Regions from separate parts of the Shewanella psychrophila genome, predicted to be linked through region 1. Evidence: riboswitches for the same ligand, from Rfam matches in the RefSeq annotation. Region 1 holds a riboswitch; the other holds the start of a gene.

The links. A riboswitch is a leader RNA that binds a small molecule or an ion and turns the genes downstream of it on or off. The one in region 1 is predicted to bind cobalamin.
Region 2: another riboswitch for cobalamin. It lies ahead of sps_RS23565 (ABC transporter ATP-binding protein); the one in region 1 lies ahead of sps_RS22070 (TonB-dependent receptor).

The regions. Positions count from the first base shown of each region.
Region 1 covers NZ_CP014782.1:5,088,711-5,092,218, reverse strand. Annotated here, with positions in the region: gene sps_RS22080 (M56 family metallopeptidase) at 1-901, opposite strand, end outside; gene sps_RS22075 (BlaI/MecI/CopY family transcriptional regulator) at 894-1,349, opposite strand; cobalamin riboswitch at 1,831-2,069, shown strand; gene sps_RS22070 (TonB-dependent receptor) at 2,197-3,508, shown strand, end outside.
Region 2 covers NZ_CP014782.1:5,405,894-5,409,401, forward strand. Annotated here, with positions in the region: gene sps_RS23560 (FecCD family ABC transporter permease) at 1-275, opposite strand, end outside; gene sps_RS23565 (ABC transporter ATP-binding protein) at 343-1,269, opposite strand; cobalamin riboswitch at 1,301-1,542, opposite strand; gene sps_RS23570 (histidine phosphatase family protein) at 1,739-2,398, opposite strand; gene sps_RS23575 (sodium:solute symporter family transporter) at 2,523-3,508, opposite strand, start outside.

The sequences.
Region 1 (3,508 bases):
TGAGCATTAAGCTGGCAAGGCCTAGTCCAAGTGTCATTGCTATTATGGCTATGGTGCTCTTTCCATGTTGTTTTTTCATTTGTATGATCCTTTCCTTTAAGATGTTTTTATTTCCATAGTGCGTATGTAGCATGCCCATTTGAGCGTGCTGAGAGTAGGCCAATAGCGCATGGCTATAGGCAATTTTTTCATCGGTATTCATCGATGAGGTGATTTGAGCATCACAGGCGAGTTCTTGATCGTCACGAAAGCGGCGATAGGCTAGCCAGCAAAGTGGATTGAACCAGAAGATGGCGAGCAGACCATAAGCAAGCAAATTAGTGATGATGTCCCCGCGTTCATGATGAAACTGCTCGTGATCCAACACGGCTTGCTGTTGCTTGGCGGTGAGCTTATGGAAATCAGCCGGTACTATGATCATCGGCTTAATCACGCCTGTTAGCATGGGGGAGGTGATTTCTGGGCTCTGTAAGATGGGTAAAGTGTCGGCTAAAATCGGCGTATGATTTTTTAAATCGCAATTCTGGGTGTGAGCATAAGGTTTACTCTTGCTCAGCAACTTATTTAAGTAACGTCGTTGCAGTAGTAATAGCGCTGCCATCACAGTCATTCCAGACAACCACAAAGCGGCGACTAAAGGAATCGGAATAAGGCTTTCACTGTTTTTAACTGCGAGTGAGGCCAGCACTCTGTAGTGTTCAAAAGTGTCCAGCTTAGATTCTGCCAACAAGTTAGGCACAAATTGCAATATTAGAGAGCCAAGCAGCATTAATGGGATAGCCAGCCATAAACTATACATGTGGTGAGCACCGAGCTGCTTCAGCAGTGGCTTATGAAAAAGCAGAATGAACGCGCAGACTAAGCTTATGAGTATGCTCTGCTGTATGAGCCAGTTAATCATGATTAGTTTCCTTTGTTTGAGGACTGCTTGTTTGAGAGTCGCTACTTAATTTATCTTTGTTCAAACTGTTCTCTTTCGGGTCCTCTTCTTGCCAGTTGTCTATCAAGGCTCTCAACTCTGCAACATCTTCAGCACTGAGCTTATTCTCTTTGGCAAAGCCGGCAACCAGAGGGGCTACACGACCAGAAAACATTCTTTCTACGAAAGACTGACTCTCTTTAATCTGATATTCACTTTGATTGATTAATGGTGAGTAGAGATAGCTGCGGCCCTTTTTTTGAAACCCGATCGCCTGTTTTTTTACTAATCGGTTTAGCAGGGTTTTGACTGTTTTTTCGTGCCATTCGTTAGAAACTGCTAATTTATCCACCACTTCATTGGAGCTTATGGGGGACGACTCCCATAGGATATTGAGTACGGCAAGTTCTGAATTACTGATCTCTTTCATCGGCTATTCCCATTGTCAAAGTGTGTACTTATTACTTTTTATTGAATGTATTTTATGGATTACAAATGTAATCACTAGAAGTAAGATTACACTTGTAATCTTACTTGGCAAGTCATTTTGTTGATTAATTGATGCAAAGGTTGTGAATTTGTTTTGTGTGGATGTTGGCTAGATTTCTTTGATTGCCAATCATAAGCTTGCATTATTTTTAAACAAATCGTTTTATTCCAAATTTTCCGGAGTAAAAGCCAAGAGAATAAAATTAGACTTTTAGGTAAGCAGAATGTCATCCAAAAGTTAGACATTTATACGTATAGACGTCTATAATGCGGCGGATCGTAACTCGGTGCTGAACAGGGAACCAATACTCGGTAGTTAAACTAGGTACAGAACTGGCTACAAAAACTGAGTGCGTTCTTGGAACGAATTAACAATATTTTAGTCAATCTTTTGTGGTGCCTAAACCTATTTAAATGCGTTGAAACCTAGCTGTTTGCTGAGGCTTTCGACACTCAAGGTAAGGGATAATCGGGAAGTCAGTGAGAATCTGACACTGCCCCCGCAACGGTAAAAGGTAAGAGTCAGGCGCGTCTATCTAACTCTCTAGCGGTATGGAGAGACAGAAGGGAGCGTAAAAATATCCTGAATTCGCGCAATGTCGTTTTTGAAACGTCATAGCAGAGCCTAAGTCCGGAGACCGGCCCATTAGATGATTTTGAGATTTCGGCGGGCAGATCTCAAGATGCGGCTTATGCACTGCAGCTTATGCCCTATGGGATTAAAGCCGAACTGCCTAATTATGTCGTGACATTTTTGCCCCGTTTTCCTTTTAGGAGTTAAAGGTAAAATGGGTATATTCTCATATAAAGAGTCATATAATGATTCAAACAAACTTTCAAAAATAGCCATGCTAATCAGCAGTGTACTTACTCTGTCAGTTGTCTCATCGAGCGCTATGGCGGCCGAAGCTGCTAATACTGGTGAAAGCCAGGCAAACAGTGTCGATGAAGTGATCACTGTGATTGGCCGTAGCGAAAACACCCCTCTGAATATCGCGGCCAATGTGAATATTATCGATTCTGCTCAGATAGAGATGAGCGGCGCGACCACGCTAACTGAAGTGTTACGTGGTCAGAGCGGCATTCAAATTTCAGATTCAAATTCTAATGCTGTATTCGCCATGCGTGGCTTTTCTGGAAGCCAGGCTGCTAACAACACGTTGATCTTGGTAGATGGTCGCCGTTTGAATAATATCGATATAGCGGCGCCTAGCATCAATGCTATTCCACTCAATCAGATCGATCGCGTTGAGATTTTATCCGGTAGTGCAGGCGTACTGTACGGCGATCAAGCTGTCGGTGGTGTGATTAACATTATCACTAAGGCACCAACGGGTTCGGGTGGCGGCATTCAGTTATCTGGTGGCAGTTTCAATACCTATGAAGGTAAGGCCGATGTCTCTGGTGCAATTAATGATACATGGCGTTACTACGCGGCTGCGAGTTATAATCAAGGTGATAACTATCGTGACCATAATGCCAATAAGACCTCATCTGTTTTAGGCCGTCTGCAATATGAAGATGGGCCACAAGACTTTTTCGTTGAAGCCAGCTACTACGATAACGATCGTGAGTTAGCAGGGGCATTGACTAAAGATCAAATTAAAGAAAACCCACGTCAATCTAATGCAACACAGCCGGGTGCATATGATGCTTATATGCATGAGATGACAACGGCTGCACGTAGTGGATATACGTATCAGTTAAATGATGAATGGTCTCTCGGTGCTGATGTTAATTATTCAGACACCCTTATCACAGGTTTAAATGAGTGGGGGTCATCGAGAAAAGACACACGTTCACTATTAGAGTTTACACCTAAGGCTGTGGCGAATATTACAACAGATAAGGGGGATTTGAAAATCATTACCGGTATCGATCTGAGTCGCGGCGAATCAGAATTTGGTAGCGGGCGTGGTAATGTGCAGAAGCAGGCCAGTGCCTATGTGCAAGCGACAGTCCCTTTGTCGGAAAGCTTTAGTTATGTGGTCGGTGGTCGCTATGCTGAAGCGAATGATGAACTGGTTGATCCTAATGCATATCCAGAAGGAATAAAGCTAGATCAAGATGCCCATGCCTTCGAGTTAGGGTTGAATTATC
Region 2 (3,508 bases), 320 kb from region 1:
CTACCAGCGATAGAAAGGCCGGCTCCGGCAATAAATGCCAATATGACTCGCGGAAATCTCAGCTCCATCACTATGCGCTCGGTAATGCTTGGGACATCGCCAATCCCAAATGCCTGATGTAAGACTACATCTAAGGTGTCCATAAAGGAGATGTTTGCGGCACCAAAGCTAGCGGCGAACATCAGACTCAGCAGAGATAATAAACTCAGAGAAAATAAAATCCACTTATGAGCAAATAGCTCATGCCTCACCAAGTCGACTTCACCGGTTTTCATTTCTCTGGTTTTCATTGCAATTGAACCTGTTTCCGGCATTTCTATAGCACCCGGGAGCTTAATACTTCTAGTCATGAGCTCCGCCCTCCAGATAAGCTGTGCTACTTTTATTACCCTGACTCTGTTCACGGCTCTTCTCATGACTATTTTCATGGCCTGGCTCGTAACCCTTGGCGTAACTTTTCTCGTAACCATAGTAATAACAGATCTGTGGATTACCATGTTGAGGATGGAACGTGACATGAGAACAGACACCGAAGACTTCGCCTATCGCATGTTCTGTCAGCACCTCTTTTGGCGAACCGTAGCTAATACACTTTCCTTCTTCCAGCAGAAGTAACCTGTCACACATGGCGCTAGCGAGATTAAGATCATGAATAGAGGTGATCACAGTGATGCCGATTGAGCGCAGCAGCTCCATAATCTGGATCTGATAACGAATATCTAAATGATTGGTCGGCTCATCGAGGATAAGCAATTTAGGTTGTTGCACTATGGCGCGAGCTATCAAGGCTCTTTGCTTTTCTCCCCCAGAGAGATGCTCATAGCTCTGCTTAGACTTGTGAGTTAAGCCGACTTTTTCCAGAGCATCGGATACCAAGACCCGATCGGCAGAGTTAGTGAATTCGAACGGCCCCTTATGGGGCGTCAAACCGATAGCCACCAGCTGCGCTGTGGTCAACTCGAAGTGATGAGGAGTGTCCTGCAGCACTACAGCGACTTCCCTGGCGAAGGCTTTAGAGGAAAGATGAGTGATCTCTTGGCCAAACAGCCGAATTTGGCCACTGTCAGGCTTGATATATCGATAGATGCAACGAAGTAAAGTCGACTTTCCTGCACCGTTTGGGCCGATAATGCCAAGCATCTCACCGCGCTTTATGGAAAAATTGATCTGCGACAAAATTGAGCGTGACTCGACCTGCCAGCATAGATCGCTTACATCCAAGGCAAGGTCAGGTGTGCTCTGTGAGGTTAAGCCTGAAATTGATGACATCTATGGCCCCCCCGAGTTACCCGCTCGAGTATTATCGCGACAAAATGAGGCAGGTATCCTGACTGGTGCTTTAAAGAAAGGTCTAGTTCTTTGGCTCTAGGCCTAGGAGCTTCTTTAAAATCACTCACAGTTGCGGGCACAGTTTGGGCAATCGATATGCTAATGCTAATGCTATAAACTAAAGCAATAAATTAAAGCTACTACATAAGCGACGAGCTATCGTCCCAATTCCCTTTTAAGTTTGAGTTAGCCACCAAGTAGTCTAATAAAAGTTAAACACCTAGATTCACTCTCAACACCTCATTTTGCGAACTTGCTAACAGCATTTCTGTAAAAAGGAATGTCATAACAAGCTCTAATGGCCGCTATTATGCCGATTTTACCCGTGTTGGCAAACCGTACCAGTGAGTGATCTCAATGATTATGCTCATAGAGCCAAAGATAAGCCATTGAGACTGAGTAAAAACGATTAGTCATTGCCCCAATGCAGCTTAGTGAAATGCCCTTGTGAAGAGGTAAACACAGATATCTTAACCACAGATGCATAAGCCAATGACAGTTGAGTATAAAAACCGGCCACCCCACACACGCCAAGGGCATTGGCCATCAAGTGTCTCATCACCCCGGCATGGGTGATCAAGAGTAGTGTTTGCCCAGAATATTGCTGCAAAATTGATTGCCATAGGGCATCAACCCTGAATTCAAACTCAAGCATGCTCTCCCCATTAGGCGGCGTAACAGCCCAAGGATTCTTCCAATAGCTTTCTATCATCTGAGAAGAGTGCTGATACAGGCTTTCTAAGGTCTCGCCATCCCAATCACCAAAGTTAATCTCCTTTAACCCTTCCTCCAGTTTTAATGGCACCCCATTTTTCAGATAGAGATTGAGTGAAAACTCACTGCAGCGACGCAGGGGGGATGAGAATAATTGATCGAACTCCACATCGTGACGCTCAACGAGGCGATCGATAGCGGCGGTCATCGATGTACGTCCCGTCTGACTCACAGCTACATCTGTATGCCCCCTGAGTATCTCTCCACCTTCGCATTCGCCATGACGGAGAAGATAAAAGACAGTAGTGCACTCAGCCTTACTCTCAATGCAGCTTTTGTTATCAGTATTTTTCAAAATAATTGATTCTCGTTAGGCATATTGGCTCCTTTACTGATTTCCCGTGTCTAAGTTCTATTTGCTGCTTTTGCTTCCTAGCATCGAGATTCTAATTTCTAGTATCTCGTTCCTAGAAAGAAGTCTAATTTTCAATATTTTGCGGGAATTGAATATGGTAACAGAGTCCATTGCCTAGGGATGTTTTGACATCGACTCCACCCTTGAGTTTCTGGGTCACTAAGTTATACACCAGATGGGTTCCCAGCCCACTGCCCCCCTGATTACGCTTAGTGGTGTAAAAAGGATCGAATAGGTTCTTCTCGCCATCTTCATCTAAACCTACACCATCGTCGCTGTAATTCATGAGTATTTTCCCCTCACTGGCAGATACCTCTATGGTCACAACACCTATCTGTTCAGGCTTAAATGCATGTAGCAAACTATTCATTATCAGGTTAGTGACCACTTGAGATAGAACACCAGGAAAAGTATTACAGCTGAGTTTATCCGGACATATTACCTGTATTTTATGGGGTACTTTCTTTAATGCAGGGCGCAGCGACATTAAGATCTCCTCAAGATACTCTTTAAGCCCGAAATCTCTAACCTGCTCACTGGATTGATCTACTGCGACCCGTTTAAAGCTCTGAATCAATTTAGATGCCCTGGCATTGTTCTTGAGAATAATGTCCATCGCCTCGGTGCAGGTTTGCATGAAACTTTTAAACTCCTCTTCACTCAGGTCACCAGTACCGAACATCTTCTTCAGTGCGATAACCTCATCATGTAAATGCGATGCCGCAGTCACACAGACACCGATTGGCGTATTGATCTCATGGGCTATACCGGCCACCATTTTGCCAAGCGATGCTTGCTTTTCGGTTTCAACCAGATGAGCCTGAGCGCTCTTTAGTTTATCTAAGGTCTCTTGTAGCTCGCGTGTTCTGTCATCAACTATGCCCTCCATCTGCTCTGAGTATCGTTTAGCTAACAACTCTTTCTCTTTAGAATAGTTAAGTTGCTGCCTTAACTGAGCCGGACTTATTTTTAACTGTGCCAGTAACTGACCGTAATAGCGCTCTAAGGTGCGGATCTCTTGTTCGGAATAAAGGTTAGATTGAGTCACCA